DNA from 2 places in the Neobacillus sp. YIM B06451 genome. Region 2 is predicted to be linked to the other one. Evidence: predicted binding sites of a transcription regulator. Region 2 holds the regulator's gene; the other holds the start of a gene.
The links. The regulator CtsR, encoded in region 2, represses protease genes until heat stress. The targets are predictions, from matches to a motif close to ATGGTCAATAAAGGTCAAACA.

Region 1 (8,590 bases), on a different contig from region 2:
CAAGTGACCGGCGGGTGACCTATGCGAGAATTACCGATAAAGGAAAGTCTTTTATTGAAGAGGTTTTTCCCGAGCACGAACGGAATATTCATGAGCTCATGTCACGCCTAACTGAACAGGAACGGGAAGAGGCAATCACCCTATTGAAGAAACTTGGCCTGCCATCCGGGAAGTTTTAAGGATCGGGCTCCAGAAAAAATGGCATATTTATGCCATTTTTTTTTATGTTCTTCGAGATCTTCATAACCTTGGTGTCTGCCATCATGGGCGTGGTACAAATTTTAATGGGATTTTTCACAAATTGGAGGAATCCAAGTTTCGGATGTCGAAATGAACTATGTGAAATTAAAAAGAGAGAAGGGGTTCCAGGTGAAATTTCAGGATTATACATACGTAAGGCCGGACATGGCAGATATTAAAAAGCAGTTCGAAGCTGCGCTCGAGGAATTCAACTCCGCGGCCAGTGCATCGGAGCAGGAAAAAGCGATACAAAAAATCAATAAGCAAAGGAATCATATCGGGACAATGATCTCCCTAGCTTCTGTCCGCCATACAATTAACACGGAGGATGAGTTTTACAAGGCGGAGCAGGATTATATTGACGAAGTTGGACCTGAGCTTGAAGGGCTTGTCACAAAGTATTATGAAGCCCTAACGAATTCGAAATTCCGCGTGGAGCTTGAGCAAAAGTGGGGACGCCAGCTGTTTGCGCTGGCAGAAGGACAGCTGAAAACCTTTAAGCCGGAAATCGTGCCGCTGCTTCAAAAAGAGAACCGGCTAACGACCGAATATACGAAGCTCGTTGCTTCCGCAAAAAATGAGTTTGAAGGGGAAGAACGTACCCTTGCGCAGCTTGATGCATTCATCCAATCTGTTGACCGTGACACAAGGAAACGGGCCAGCGAAGCGAAATTTGGCTTTTTCAGCGCAAATGAAGAGGCGTTTGATAGGATTTATGACGACCTTGTCAAGGTAAGGACAGAAATCGCCCACGTGCTTGGCTATAAAAACTTCGTTGAACTTGGCTATTACAGGATGCATCGCACTGACTACAACGCGGAAATGGTCGCCGGTTTCAGGAAGCAGGTCGAAGAGTTTATCGTGCCGATTGCCACGAAGATTAAAAAACGCCAGCAGGAGAGAATTGGCGTGGACAAGCTTTACTATTATGATGAAGGATTCAGTTTTACTTCAGGGAACCCAGCTCCGAAGGGAAGCCCCGAGTGGATTATTGAGAATGGACAGAAAATGTACGACGAGCTTTCCCCTGAGACGGGAGAATTCTTCCGTTTCATGCAGGAAAATGGCCTTATGGACCTTGTTGCGAAAAAGGGAAAAGCGTCCGGAGGCTATTGCACATATATCGAGGACTACCAGGCACCTTTTATCTTCTCGAATTTCAACGGAACATCAGGCGATATTGACGTGTTGACACATGAAGCAGGCCACGCGTTCCAAGTGTATTCAAGCCGCCATTTCGATGTGCCTGAATACTACTGGCCAACATATGAGGCGTGTGAAATCCATTCAATGAGCATGGAATTCTTCACTTGGCCATGGATGGAGCTGTTCTTCAAGGAAGACACTGATAAGTACCGGTTCCAGCACCTTAGCGATTCGCTGCTGTTCCTTCCGTATGGCGTTTCTGTTGATGAGTTCCAGCATTGGGTGTACGAAAACCCGGATGCTACGCCTGTGGAAAGAAAAGCGAAATGGCGGGAAATTGAAAGGAAATACCAGCCGCACAAAAATTACGAAAACAATGATTACTTATCGAGAGGCGGATTCTGGCAACGCCAGGGCCATATTTATAATTCTCCGTTCTATTATATCGACTATACGCTTGCGCAGATTTGCGCGTTCCAGTTCTGGAAAAAGTCCAGGGAAGACCGTGAATCTGCCTGGAAGGATTATGCCCGCCTTTGCACACTAGGAGGAAGCCAATCATTTACGGGTCTAGTCAAGGAGGCCGGCTTGATTTCTCCATTCGAGGAAGGCTGTGTCGAATCCGTGGTCGGCGTAATTGAGGACTACCTGAATTCCATCGACGATAAAAAACTTTAATCCATGTAAAAAAGCCCGGCCCAGAAACTTAAATGTCTGGATCGGGCTTCATTTTTATCATAAGGGTTTAGCGATTAGATTATTGGCGAACTGCTGATTGCGGGCGGACCAAAATTTGTCCTTCTTCCAAAACGGCTTCAATCTCTACAACATCCGAATTGTCAAGAATCTGGTCTGCGATTTGATCTTCAAGCTGTTCCTGGATAACTCGGCGGAGCGGACGGGCGCCGAACGCCGGATGGTAACCAAGTTCGGCCAGTTTCTCCATTGCCTCATTGTTGACAGTAAGGCTAAGCCCTTGCTCGGACAAGTTGTCCCGAAGCTCTTTTACCATCAATTCAACAATTTGGAGAAGGTCTTCTTTCTTAAGGCTGCTGAATTCTATAATGCTGTCAAACCTGTTCAGGAATTCGGGCTTGAAGAAGCTTCCGAGTGATTCAAGCAGGGTGCTTTCGGACGTAGATCCACTGTTTCCGAAGCCTACATGGATTGGCTTAACGCCGACCCCGGCGTTCGTTGTCATAATGATGACAGTGTCCTTAAAGCTTACTGTCCGCCCTTGGCTGTCTGTCAAGCGGCCGTCCTCCATAATTTGCAGGAACATATGCTGGACATCCGGGTGGGCTTTTTCAATCTCATCGAGAAGCAGGATGCTGTATGGATTGCGGCGGACTTTTTCGGTGAGCTGTCCGGCTTCCTCGTGGCCGACATAGCCTGGAGGGGAACCAATCAGTTTGGAAACACTGTGTTTTTCCATGAACTCGCTCATATCAAGCCTAATCATGGCATCCTTTGAACCGAAAAGCTCTTCAGCAAGCCTTTTTGTAAGTTCAGTTTTACCGACGCCTGTAGGGCCGGCAAACAAGAATGAGCCGATAGGGCGCTGCTTTGCTTTAAGGCCGGCGCGGCTCCGTCGGATGGCTTTCGCTACTTTGCGGACAGCTTCCTCTTGGCCAATGACCTTGCCATTTAGCGATTCCTCCAGATGTTTCAGCTTTTGCTGTTCATCCTCCTGCAGTTTGCCGACTGGAATACCGGTTTTCTTTTCAATGATTTCCTGAATGTGTTTCGCTTCCACGACCGGGCGGTTTGATTGCCCTGCATTTTCAAGCGTTTTTTCAAGTTCCGCTTCTTCATCACGCAGTTCCGCGGCTTTTTCATAATTTTCCTCTTTAAGCGCGGCTTCTTTAGCAGAAGCAATTGCCTTCAATCTTTCCTCAATGCCTTCTTTCGAGGAAACCGCAACGGCAGACAGGTTCAGTTTTGAGCCGGCTTCGTCGAGCAAGTCAATTGCCTTATCCGGGAGGAAACGATCCTGGATATAGCGGTTTGATAATTGGACACACGCCTCAATTGCCTCGTTTGAATATGTCACTTCATGGAAGTCTTCATACCTTGATTGAATTCCTTTTAAGATTTTAATTGCGGCATCGACGGAAGGCTCATGGACATGGATTGGCTGGAACCTTCGTTCAAGTGCCGCATCCTTTTCAATTTGGCGGTATTCCTTCAGGGTTGTTGCGCCGATCACCTGAAGCTCGCCGCGAGCCAGCGCCGGTTTGAGGATGTTGCTTGCATCCATGGATCCCTCTGCAGAACCAGCTCCGACCAATAGATGAATTTCATCGATAAATAGGACGATGTTTTTCTTGGATTGTAGCTCGGAAATCATTTGCTTCATCCGTTCTTCAAACTGGCCCCGAATTCCTGTGTTGGCAACCAGGGACGCTACATCAAGCAGATAAAGTTCCTTGTTCAAGAGCTTGGAGGGTACCTTTCCTTCCGTTATTTTCAACGCAAGGCCTTCTGCGATTGCCGTTTTACCAACCCCTGGTTCCCCAATGAGGACCGGGTTATTCTTGCTCCTTCGGTTTAATATTTCAATAACCCGTTCAACTTCTTCATCACGTCCGATAACGGGATCGATTAGGCCCGCTTTGGCCAATTGGGTAAGATTTCTCCCATATTGGTCAAAAAATCCGTTGCCCCCACTTTTTTTAGGCTGTTCCTTTATCGTTTCATCCATTTGGCCTGGGTAGCCCATTCCGCCGAATGGCTGCTCGTTAAATTGGTTGAAAAATGAAGATGGAAATCCGGCAGATGGCCCGAATGAGCCGGCAATTGCCTGGCGTTCTTTGCTAAAGCAGTCCTGGCAAAGCAATAAATCTTTCTTTCTGCCATTCACCATAAGTTTAAATTGTACATTTGCTTGTGATTGGTTGCATAGTTGGCAAAGCATAAATCTGCCTCCTTTTTAATAATCTATCTGAAGGTCTTTTTTGTCTTTGACTTTCTTTGACCTTTCTGGTGATAAGTATACTCTGACCAACTTTGACTTTCAATAGTTTTGCTTGTGTAATTTTTACCAAAAACGGTCATTTCCTGGTGGCACAGAATTTGATGGCATTGTTTGTCCTATTCTCCATATAGTGTTTAGGGGGAGGGGATTGGGTGAAACGGAATTGGCCAGGAGCTTTCCAAATTGCGGCCGTTTATGTTGGTACCGTGGTTGGGGCTGGTTTTGCGACAGGCAGGGAAATAGTCGAGTTTTTTTCACGATATGGGTTGATTGGATTTTTTGGAATATTGATTAGCGGCTATCTTCTTATCTCAATGGGTGCGAAATTGATGAGGGCGGCTGCTAGGGCGAATGTCGATACGTATCAGGGGTTTAACGAATTTTTATTTGGCCGCAGGGCTTCAAAAGCCATAAACATCCTTATGTTGCTCATGCTGCTTGGCGTAACTTCCGTCATGATGTCCGGAGCCGGGGCGGTATTCGAGGAACAGCTTGGCGCTTCAAGGAATTTCGGTGTCCTTTTAACGATTGCACTCTCCATTATTGTTATGGTTTTCGGGACAAAAGCGCTGTTCGCGGTCAACACGTTCATTGTACCTGCCATGATTTTGTTCAGCCTGATGCTCATGTCTTTATCGGTTACGATGCCGGGATTTACCGAAGCCTTCCTTCAGGTGGGAGATTTAAGCGGAAGCTGGAAGGGAGCCATCTCTCCGTTTTTATATATTGCTTTCAATCTGGGATTGTCACAGGCTGTCCTTGTCCCAATCGCGTTCGAGGTAAAGGATGATTGGACAATCAAATGGGGAGGGATTCTCGGGGGTTCCGCGCTTACTCTTATTCTCATTTCAAGCCACCTAACACTTGTCATGCTCCCAAACCTTGATACCTATGACATCCCAATGGCGGAAGTGATGAGAAATGTGGCTGGAGGACTTCATTGGGTGTTTATAGCAGTTGTTTACGCGGAAATTTTCACATCAGTCATTGGAAATATTTATGGGCTCGAACGCCAAATTAGAAAATATGTGCCGCTTCATACCATAACGATAACGACTGGAATATTTGCTGTTTCGTATGCCGCAAGCCTTGTCCATTACGGAACGCTTCTTTCCTTACTATATCCGCTGTTCGGTTATGTCAGCCTTCTTTTTCTTATCCTTTTGTGGGTAAAGCCATTGCCAGGTATGAAATAAGGCCGCCGGAAACCGGCGGCCTTTGTTGTATGTCTAGGAATTTTAAAATGGAACCTTGTAGATAACTTGAAATAAGTTAATGTAATCCCGCTCAGCTCGCCGTAAAGTTACAGGGAAGCAATTCAAGCAGCTGCTTCCGTCTATTCCCGTGAATCGCTAAACGGGCATCTTCCCTTTTCGCATTAGTACAGGGGAGCCAAAATAAATAGCAATAGGTCAAAAACGAGGTGGGATACGATAACGAGCGGAATGCTCCGTTTCCAGGCGAATAATAAGCCCCAGATAATCCCTGAAATAAATGCCGCGAAAACGAGGATCATTTCAGTGGAATAAATATGGACGGAAGCATACATGGCAGCTGAGACAACAATGCTCCAAAATGCTGAAAAGTGCCTGAGGAGCCTTTTTTGAATAAATCCTCTCCAAAATAACTCTTCTCCGGGGACAGCAATTAAAACAAGGGCAATATAGTGCCAAAATTGCTCTGGCGCGAACCACTTGTACAGCCTTCCGATGTTGTCTCCAAGAGGGAAATTGAAATAATGGATCATCGCATTCCCAAAATAAAAGAGCCCATACAAAAGAAGTCCCGACAGTATGCCAGCTGTAATATACCGGATAAAAGATATTCTGTCGTCCACGTCCTCAAGCAGGATTGTCCATATTGTTAAGACCAGCAGGCAGGCAGGGAATATATACCAAAAAATTTTTTTATCCTGAAAAGTGAAATAAAGTAAAAGATGGGCTAGCAAAAAGCCTCCAACTAAGCGGTAATCAATTTTTTCCGATACCATTGAAACGTCTGTCTCCTTTCGTGCATTAAGACCTATTGTAACAAATAGAAGGAATCAAAAAAAGTCCGTGGATTTTTTACAAGTGAAGTCCTATTGTGAAAGGCCGCCAACCCACTTTAGGCAGGAAAAAAAGAGGGGAAAGAATTGCCGTTGGGCGGAAGGAATAGATGTGGCATTTGGCCGAAAAGCTTCCCGAAAAAAAAGCAGCGGGGCTCCGGGCTCCGCTGCTTTTTGATATTGTATTAGTTGGCTGTTTCTTTAATAATCTTATAGTTTTTATGATTAATAACTGTCCGTTGGTCCAATTCAAGATCACGGTAATTGTCCATATAAGTCAGGTCTACGATAACAGAGTTTTCATTTACTTTTTCTACGATTCCCTGCAGCCCGCCACGGAATTCAATGACGTTCCCTACTTCTGCTCTCTTCAACTGTCTCTCTCCTTTTTCATCCCTAATTTTTAATAGACTATTTCCAATTGATGCTTTTTAAATCGGAATAGCTTTTTATCTCACTATTGGGCAGATTTTATTAACAGTTTGCACTAATTTTATGAAAACGTAAAGGCTTTCTTTCCTAAAATTTTCTACCTAGTAACTATTTTCTAAAAAGTTCAGGGGCTGGACAGCCAAAATCGGCTCATTTATGATTTGGAATAAAGGAGCATTCCTATTAAATTGTTGCAAGCAGGTGGTGAATCAGAATGGACGAGAAAGGGATCCATGAAATACTCGATAGGCTAAAAAGCGGAGAACTTGCCGAATATTACGTTACGAATGAAGATTTCCTTGAATTTCGAAAGATACTCGTTAACAGGGAGGATTTCAAGCACTTTCGCGGAATAGCCCAGCGTGGCGGAAATGTTATATATGAATATTTACCGGAACCGAGAAGCTAAAATGGTCAAGATTTTTTGTAAAAATTTTACGAATATATTGTGAATTTTTTCCTGTAGGTGTACAATAAACCCATTAACCTATGCGGAGTGAGGGTGAAAGACCAATGCCATCCCATGAAAAGCTGCTGTATAGAATAGAAAACAAGCGGAAAGAAATGATTTTGGCGGCCGCCATGACTGGGATAGCAAGCACCCATACCCTTACTATTAGCCGGGAACTGGATGATTTGCTAAACCTGCATAATAAGGCGATCGTTGTTGGTTTTCCCTGCTCACTGGCTTTGAAAAATTGAATCGGCCGAGGGCGTCCAGTTTTACTGCTGGACGCCTGTTTTTTCCGATAAGCAACAGTTGGGAGGTATGTGGAATGCGATTTGCAGGGAGAACAATCATTGTAACCGGGGCAGGAAATGGGATTGGATTGGGCATAGCAAGGGAGTTTGCCGTCCAGGGCGCGAATGTAGTGATGGCCGATATTGACAGCCCAAGCGGAAGGGAAGCCGCTGAAAGCCTCAAGGAAGTGAACTTTAATGCGGTCTTCCTCGAGACGGATGTCCGGAGTGAAGAAAGCGTTTCCGGTCTATTCGAAGAAACTGTTTCGCGGTTCGGGCAAATTGATGTTGTCGTGAATAATGCAGGCATTTCAACCTTCCATGATTTCTTTGAAATGCAGGCAAGCCAATGGGATAAGATACTGAATACAAACCTCCGCAGCGTGTTCTTTTGCTCTCAGGCTGCTGCCAGGATCATGAAGGAGACTGGGGGTACCATCATCAACATCGCTTCGACCAGGGCATTTATGTCTGAGCCAAATACTGAAGCATACGCGGCTTCAAAAGGCGGCATCGTTGCCTTGACGCATGCATTGGCACGGACACTTGGGCCTTATGGAATTACAGTGAACTGTATCAGCCCAGGCTGGATTGAAACTGCCAACTACGATTTGCTTACGGAACGCGATCATAGCCAGCATGTAAGCGGCAGGGTCGGAAAGCCAGAGGATATTGCAAGGGCTTGCCTTTTCCTAGCCGATCCCCGGAATAATTTCATAACTGGAGAAAATATCATCATAGATGGCGGCATGACGAAGAAGATGGTGTATGAAGAGTAGACGTTTATAAAAAAAGAAAATTATAGGAGTGGGAAAATGGGAGTTTTAGAGGTTGGTAACAAGCTAAAGAAAGAAATAGGGGTCCATCTGGTCGGAAAGGATCAGGAAATCGAGCTAATGTTCATTTCTCTGCTGTTCAATGGCCATGTTCTTTTAGAAAGTGTTCCTGGAACGGGCAAGACGATGCTTGCAAAAAAGTTTTCCGAGGCGGTTGGAGGAAGTTTTTCA
Region 2 (8,590 bases):
GCATCGTCTGTCCCGAGGAATTCATCCTGCTCAGCCCTTTCGTGGGCTTCAAGCAGCACCGAAATACGAAAAGCTTGTGGGGTTTGGACCGCCCACAAGCTGGAACGTTCAATCGTTTCCGCAACATGATTTCCGATTACCTTTTTTACGGTATCCTTTACTGGAACCGCCAATACAGCTGCTCCATCCCGTTCCGCTGCTTCAGCCAGACGGCTGATTATGCCCTTTGTGATGAACGGGCGGGCAGCATCATGGACAAGAACAAGCCCTTCGTTGCCTGCTTCCTTGAGGCCGCTGTATACGCTTTGCTGCCGCTCAGCTCCTCCTTGGGCAAACCTGACCGGTTTTTTAATATTATACCGATGCAGAAGGCTAGCCATCTCATCTTGCTCTTCCGGATTCACCGCCAGAATCATGCCTTGGCAATTTTCATCAGCTTCAAATACCAAAAGTGTATGAATGAGGACCGGAATCCCGGCGAGTTCAAGCAAAAGCTTATTGACCCCGGCTCCCATTCGCTTCCCCCGGCCGGCTGCCGGCAGAATCACTTTATACTTCATAAGAAAAACCCCAAACGTTTATAGTAGGTTCCAATGCCCACGTATAGGCAGCATAGATTCACAATGCTTTTTCATATAGCTTTGGCTTTGCGAAAATCATCCGTCCGGCAGATGTTTGCAAAACGCTTGTAACCATGACATCAATCCGCTTGCCGATATATTCACGGCCTTCTTCGACGACAATCATCGTACCATCATCGAGATACGCAACCCCCTGATGATGCTCCTTGCCGTCCTTTATTACCTGAACACTTAGTTCTTCACCCGGCAATACAACCGGCTTGACTGCATTGGCAAGGTCGTTGATATTGAGGACCGAAACATTCTGGAACTCGCTCACCTTGTTCAGGTTAAAATCATTTGTAACCAAAATTCCGCCTGTTTTTTTCGCGAGTTTCACGAGTTTACTGTCGACTTCCTGAATATCATCAAAGTCGGTTTCACTAATTTCCACATTAATGGCAATTTCCTTTTGAATGCGGTTTAGGATGTCCAGGCCGCGCCGTCCCCTGTTCCGCTTTAACACATCCGATGAATCGGCGATATGCTGAAGTTCCTCAAGGACGAAACGGGGAATGACAATTGTTCCTTCAAGAAAGCCCGTCTGGCAAATATCAGCGATTCTTCCATCGATGATGACGCTTGTATCCAATATTTTAAGAGAATGGGAAGCAGCTTTTTCCTGCTCCTCTTCAGCCGCCTTTTTCTTCTTGCTCGAAAATAGATTCATCATTTCATCGCGCTTTTTGAAGCCGACCTGAAAGCCCAAATACCCAAAAAGAAGGGTAAGAAGAATAGGTGCCACTGTATTTAGGACAGGCACTTCAATAGCATTTAGGGCAAAACCTATCAGGAATGCGACTATTAGGCCGAAGATAAGGCCGAGACTGCCAAAAAGAACATCGGTAACCGGAACTCTCACAAGGGTATCTTCAACCCATTTAATAAAATCTATTACATACTCAATTGCCCAAAAAGTTAAAAAATAAAATATAAGTGCGCCTATAATGGCTGCCATATAGGAATTATTTAAAAATGGAATTCCGTCAGCCCCGATAATATTCAATAATGGTGGAATTAAAAAGATCCCAAGCGTTCCCCCGGTAATAAGAAAACACGCCTGAACGATTCGTTTTAACATCCCTTCACCTCCTTTTAATCATTATAAACAAAAACCCCGAAATGAAACCTTAATTACACCTACATTTTTCCGAAATGGAAGCTTTTTCTGCCAGTCCTTTCCGCCCTTTGGCAGAAAGGATTATTCTCCAAGCGCAGCCCTTAATGCTTCACTTACAGTGGAAACCCCTATCAGCTCCAAGCCTTTCGGGCCTGTCCAGCCCCCAAGGTTATTCGCGGGAAGAATGACACGCTCAAAACCAAGCTTGGCCGCTTCCTGGACCCGCTGCTCGATTCTAGATACCCGCCTGACCTCGCCTGTGAGCCCAACCTCACCTATAATGCAGTCTGTCGGCCTTGTCGGTTTATCGCGGAAACTGGATGCAATGCTCACTGCGACCGCCAAGTCTATGGCCGGTTCATCCAATTTGACGCCGCCAGCCACCTTCAAATAAGCATCCTGATTCTGGAGGAGCATCCCAACGCGTTTTTCGAGGACTGCCATTAAAAGTGGCACTCTGTTATGATCTATTCCCGTAGCCATTCTCCTCGGATTACCAAAGCTTGTCGGAGAAATGAGCGCCTGTATTTCAACAAGTACCGGCCTCGTCCCTTCCATCGATGCAACAACCGTAGAGCCTGCCGCACCGCGTGAACGTTCCTCAAGAAAAATTTCAGATGGGTTCTCGACTTCCTCAAGGCCAGCTTCCTTCATTTCAAAAATCCCCATTTCATTCGTGGAACCAAAACGGTTTTTGACAGCACGTAGAATCCGGTACGTATGGTGCCGTTCCCCTTCAAAGTAAAGTACGGTATCGACCATATGCTCCAATAATCTGGGTCCGGCGATATTGCCTTCCTTTGTGACATGGCCGACAATAAAGATGGCTATTCCCTTTGTTTTACCAATTCGCATCAGCTCTGCTGTACACTCCCTGACCTGCGAAACGCTTCCAGGCGCAGAAGTAACCTCTGGGTGAAAAACGGTCTGAATCGAATCAACGATTACGAATTCAGGAGTAGTTTGTCCGATTGTCCTGCTGATTTCCTCCAGATTGGTTTCAGAGTACACCAGAAGATTCTCTGAAGCAACTCCCAGCCTCTCTGCCCGCAACTTTGTTTGACGGAGTGATTCTTCCCCTGAGATATATAGGACTTTGTGTCCTTTATTTGCAAGTTGGGATGATACCTGAAGGAGAAGGGTCGATTTCCCGATTCCTGGATCGCCGCCTATAAGTACAAGCGAACCTTTGACAACACCGCCGCCAAGCACCCTGTTTAATTCCGTCATTTCGGTATAAATCCTTGGTTCACTAATTGTTTCAACTGCAGTGATCGGCATGGCCTTTGAGGAAACCGCCGAACCTTCGGAATGGGCAAATGCGCCTCGCCTGCCCGTCGAGGCGGGTTCTACTTCTTCGACCATTTTATTCCATTCCCCACAACCAGGACATTTTCCCATCCACTTGGGCGATTCGTATCCGCAATTCGTGCACATAAATTTCGTTTTACGTTTTGCCATCACTAGCCCACTTCCGCTTCTAATTCTTTTTTATTGCAAGGCACCGGAACGGGGAAAAAAATCAAGGAGGTGCCGCCAGATAAATAAGCGTGTACCTCCTTGATCGATGCTATCCTCAACTGCGGGAAATTACCTTACAGGATCTTTGGCCGCCGTTTTCACAGTGAACTCGCCATTATCTACATCAATTATAACATGCTGCCCGGTCAATAATGTACCTTTTAGCAGTTCTTCTGATAGACGGTCTTCAATATGCTTCTGGATGGCCCTGCGGAGCGGTCGGGCTCCATATTCAGGGTCATAGCCTTCCTGGGAAATCTTCTCCTTAGCCGAATCCGTTAACTCCAGGCTGATATCCTGCTCTTTCAGCCGCTTCACGAGCTGGTCGGACAGGAGAGTAACAATTTCCTGAAGATGTTTCCGTTCAAGTGAGTGGAAGACAATGATTTCATCAATCCTGTTAAGGAATTCAGGACGAAACGCTTTTTTGAGCTCATCCATTACCTTGCTCTTCATATCTTTGTAATCCTGTTTCCCGTCTTGGATATTAAATCCTACATATTTGTTTCTCTTCAGCGCTTCCGCACCGACGTTGGACGTCATAATTAACACGGTATTCCGGAAGTCGACTGTCCGCCCCTTTGAATCGGTCAGGCGTCCATCCTCCAATACTTGGAGCAGGATGTTGAATACATCCGGATGCGCCTTTTCAATTTCGTCGAGGAGAACAACGGAATACGGTTTCCGGCGAACCTTTTCAGTGAGCTGACCGCCTTCCTCATACCCTACATATCCTGGAGGCGAACCGACAAGCCTTGAGGTTGAGTGCTTTTCCATATATTCGGACATATCGATTCGAATCATTGCATCTTCATCACCAAACATCGCTTCCGCCAATGCCCGGGCAAGCTCGGTCTTACCTACCCCAGTTGGGCCAAGGAAAATGAATGAGCCGATTGGGCGTTTTGGATCCTTCAAACCAGCACGCGCACGTCGGACGGCTTTTGAAACAGCTATAACCGCCTCTTCCTGGCCAATGACCCGTGAATGTAGAATTTCCTCGAGATTCAATAGCTTTTGCGTTTCTGTTTGCGCGAGTTTTGAAACCGGAATCCCGGTCCAGCTTGACACTACATCCGCGATATCTTCAACGGTGACTTCACTATTTTCCTTGCCTTGCTGCTCTTTCCAGCTTTTTTTCGTTTCCTCAAGCTGTTCACGCAGGCGCTGTTCCGAATCTCTTAGGGAAGCCGCTTTTTCAAACTCCTGGCTCTGTACGGCGGCATCCTTTTCCTTCCTTACTTCTTCAAGTTTCACTTCCAGCTCCTTTAAATTAGGAGGAGTCGTGTAGGATCGGAGCCTTACCTTTGAACCGGCTTCATCAATTAAGTCTATCGCCTTATCCGGAAGGAACCTGTCAGAAATATATCGATCGGATAGCTTAACGGCAGCTTCAATCGCCTCATCTGTAATTGTCACCCTGTGATGTGCTTCATAGCGGTCGCGCAGCCCCTGGAGAATTTGGATGGACTCTTCAGCGGTCGGCTCATCGACACGGATTGGCTGGAATCGCCTTTCAAGTGCTGCATCTTTCTCAATGTATTTCCGGTATTCATCAAGTGTAGTCGCACCTATGCATTGCAGTTCTCCTCTGGCCAGCGATGGCTTCAGGATGTTAGATGCATCGATTGCACCCTCCGCGCCTCCCGCGCCGATCAAAGTATGCAATTCATCGATAAACAAAATAATATTTCCAGCCTGCCTTATTTCGTCCATTACCTTTTTTAGGCGGTCTTCAAATTCACCGCGATATTTTGTACCGGCAACAACCGTTCCCATGTCGAGAGTCATAACACGCTTATCGCGAAGGATTTCGGGTACTTCATTATTCACGATTTGCTGGGCAAGCCCTTCGGCGATGGCTGTCTTTCCAACACCAGGCTCCCCAATTAATACAGGGTTGTTTTTCGTCCTGCGGCTAAGCACTTCGATTACACGCTGAATTTCCTTGCTCCTGCCTATGACAGGGTCGAGGCTTCCTTCCCTTGCGACGACCGTCAAATCCCTTGCAAGGCTGTCTAGCGTTGGGGTATTGGCGCTGACGGAAGTACTGCCGGGATGGCCTCCGGATTCATTGCTCCCCAGAAGCTGGAGAACTTGCTGCCGCGCTTTATTAAGGCTAACACCAAGATTGTTTAGCACCCTTGCCGCAACACCTTCGCCTTCACGGATAAGGCCTAGCAGGATGTGCTCTGTACCAACGTAGGAATGGCCAAGTTTTCTAGCTTCATCCATAGAGAGTTCAATTACCTTTTTTGCCCTTGGCGTGTAATGAATAGTCTGGGGAACTTCCTGCCCTCTGCCGATAAGCGTTTCAACTTCATTTTGGATCTTTTCCGCTCCCAGGCCAAGCCCATAAAGAGCCTTAGCGGCGATCCCGTCTCCTTCACGGACGAGGCCGAGCAAAATATGTTCAGTTCCAATATTATTGTGGCCGAGGCGGATTGCCTCTTCCTGGGCCAGTGCAAGCACTTTTTGCGCCCTCTCTGTAAAACGGCCAAACATCATTGTCGTTTCCTCCTCATCTATCATTCATTTCCAGTATTAGTCGCTCCCTGATAAGCCCCGCGCGCCGAATGTCTCTTTCTTCCGGCCTCAATGGCCCGCCCGCATATTGCTGGAGGAAGCCCGGCTGCATCAAAATCATGAGTTCATTCAATATTGACCTGGAAATATTTTTTATATACCCCATATCAATTCCCAGCCTAACATCGGATAAACAACGGGCCGCCTCTTTCGTTTCAATAATCCTGCTATTTGAAAGAATTCCGAAAGACCTGAATACCCGGTCTTCCAATTGTATGCGGGATGTCTTTTCCAAAGCTTCCCTTGCGGATCTTTCTTGTTCAATCAGTTGGCTGACAACACTATTCAGGTCTTCTACAATATCTTCCTCTGATTTTCCGAGGGTAATTTGGTTGGATATTTGAAAAATATTACCGAGCGCTTCGCTGCCTTCCCCATAAATGCCCCTCACGACAAGGCCAAGTTGGTTTATTGCCGGAATAATAGCATTTATTTGCTGTGTCAAAATAAGTCCAGGGAGATGCATCATCACCGAGGCCCTAAGACCGGTCCCGACATTCGTAGGGCAGCTAGTCAAATACCCGAGGTCTTCATTAAAAGCATATTTTATATTCCCTTCCAGCCAATCATCAATCACATTTGCCGCTTCAAGCGCCTTTGTTAGCTGAAGGCCGGGGAATAGGCATTGAATCCTGATATGATCCTCTTCATTCACCATTACGCTTATATCTTCGTTCTCCGAAAGCAGGCACGCCCCGAAAGGAGAATCCTCGGCAAGGTTTGGGCTGATTAGATGTTTTTCGACGAGTACCCTTTTTTGCAGCGGCTGCAACTCCTGCATTGAAAGAAGTTCAAGCTTGCCGAATGCTGCTAGGCCAGGGCCATCCACCATTTCCTTTAATTTCGAAATAATTGCCTGCCCTTCTTCACTTGTTAAAAGCGCCGGAAATTTATATTCCTCAAGATTTCGCGCCAGCCTGATTCTTGAACTGAGAACGATATCGGCTTCCGGGCCTTCATTGTTCATCCAGGAACTGACCGCATGGTTTAGAAAATTTTCCAAAGACATATCTACTTCCCCCCTCCGGCTGTTCCTCCTATCATGTTTTCAAGCGCCCTGATTTCATCCCTGATTTCAGCCGCCTTTTCGAATTCCTCCTTGGAAATGAGCTCCTTTAGCTTCCGCTTCGACTCTTCAAGCTTTTTTCTGATATGAAGCGTTCCGCCAACCCGTTTCGGTATTTTACCGTTATGGGTCCAGTTCCCTCCGTGGAGCCTTCTTAATATTGGCTGCAGCTGGCTGGAAAACGTTTTATAACAATGTTCGCAGCCAAACCTTCCAACCTTGACAAACTGAGGAAAAGTCATTTTGCAATTGGTGCATTGAAGGACTTCCTCATGCTTAAATGCCTCCTCACCGGATTGTTGGTAGCCTTTATTAAAATTAAGAAGGCCGGCTAGCAAATTGTTAATTGAAAAACCGGGTCCTCCATTCATCATAAACATATCGCCCTTTTCCCGTGCGCAATGTTCACAAAGATGGTATTCATTTTTCTGGCCATTCAGGATTTTTGTGAAGTGCATTGTTGCCGGCCTCTTATTGCACTCTTCGCAAATCATTTTCTCACCTTCTTCATGTATATGAAGGGAAAACACGGCCCTTTTCCCTATTTATATCTTAATGTCATTAGCATCGCTTTTAGCATTCGTGCCCGTAATTCATCCCTATAGGGGAGATCGATAAACAATATTGATCTGTCAATAACACTCAGCATGATTTTTGCCTCACGTTCAGAAATTACTTTTTCATCTATCAACCGCAGAATGATCCCTTCTGCTTTGCTTTGGCTGACTTGGTCCTTAATAAGGGAAAGCACATGGTCAAGCAAGTGGGCATGGTCATTCGACTGGACTTTCATAATCCGAATGTAGCCGCCCCCACCCCGCTTACTTTCGACTAAATATCCCCGCTCAATTGTAAACCTTGTATTGATTACGTAATTAATTTGGGAAGGGACGCATTGAAATTTATCCGCTATCTCACTCCTCCTTATTTCCACAAGATCCTCTTCGCTTAACTCTAGAACCTGTTTCAAATAGTTTTCGATGATATCAGAGATATTTCTCAACTTGCCACCCCCTACTGACTTTGACTATATTTGACTTTGATTATACATGATAAGGTTATGTACTTGCAATTTTTTAATCCTTCATATTTTCTCCAATTTAAGTTCGTACGAAACCCTTAAAGGGGTTTTTAAATAAGGGGGGTTTTTTCCTCTACCCCAGATTTTAAAAACTAAACAGGGATGGCTTTTCTTTTAATATATTTTGCTTTTGCTGTCCAGAGTGTGGGCTCATGTTGGTCGGTTTTACTTTGTTATTCAGGCGGTGCGGCTAGAGGTTGTTAGCGAAGAGAGGTCGGTTTAGAGGGTGGCATTAATAGATTATTATTAACCACGGATTACTTCTGTGCTTTTATATAGGTTTAACCAAAAATTCCATAGGACGAAGAGAATATTGCGGTCGATTTCCGGTATTAGATAAGAGAGGGTATGGGAACAACTTTTTAGGTTTCGGATCCTGGCTGTCCTTTAAACGGGGTTTATGGGACAACCGAACCGGATTTCGGAGCTTGCTTGTCAATTATATGGGGTTTATCTGACAACCGTATGGGTTTTCGACTCCAGACTGTCTCTTCCTTTTGCTGACTCTTAAATATGGACAGAAAGGTTTTCAATGGCTGGCAGTTCATTCACTTGTCTTAAACACACCAAAAAAGGCAACCCATCTAAGGTTGCCT

Region 1: the regulator CtsR is predicted to act here: its motif matches at 4,347-4,367, upstream of RB160_RS00885 (ATP-dependent Clp protease ATP-binding subunit).

Annotation. Positions count from the first base shown of each region.
Region 1 is NZ_JAVFKJ010000001.1:197,437-206,026, forward strand. It holds gene RB160_RS00875 (MarR family winged helix-turn-helix transcriptional regulator) at 1-179, shown strand, start outside; gene RB160_RS00880 (M3 family oligoendopeptidase) at 370-2,064, shown strand; gene RB160_RS00885 (ATP-dependent Clp protease ATP-binding subunit) at 2,144-4,303, opposite strand; gene RB160_RS00890 (YkvI family membrane protein) at 4,516-5,559, shown strand; gene RB160_RS00895 (CPBP family intramembrane glutamic endopeptidase) at 5,742-6,353, opposite strand; gene RB160_RS00900 (YkvS family protein) at 6,596-6,784, opposite strand; gene RB160_RS00905 (hypothetical protein) at 7,057-7,251, shown strand; gene RB160_RS00910 (Spo0E family sporulation regulatory protein-aspartic acid phosphatase) at 7,356-7,544, shown strand; gene RB160_RS00915 (SDR family NAD(P)-dependent oxidoreductase) at 7,619-8,362, shown strand; gene RB160_RS00920 (AAA family ATPase) at 8,399-8,590, shown strand, end outside.
Region 2 is NZ_JAVFKJ010000019.1:3-8,592, reverse strand. It holds gene ispD (2-C-methyl-D-erythritol 4-phosphate cytidylyltransferase) at 1-560, opposite strand, end outside; gene RB160_RS21605 (PIN/TRAM domain-containing protein) at 619-1,701, opposite strand; gene radA (DNA repair protein RadA) at 1,822-3,201, opposite strand; gene clpC (ATP-dependent protease ATP-binding subunit ClpC) at 3,331-5,769, opposite strand; gene mcsB (protein-arginine kinase McsB) at 5,783-6,856, opposite strand; gene mcsA (protein-arginine kinase activator protein McsA) at 6,859-7,407, opposite strand; gene RB160_RS21580 (CtsR family transcriptional regulator) at 7,455-7,916, opposite strand.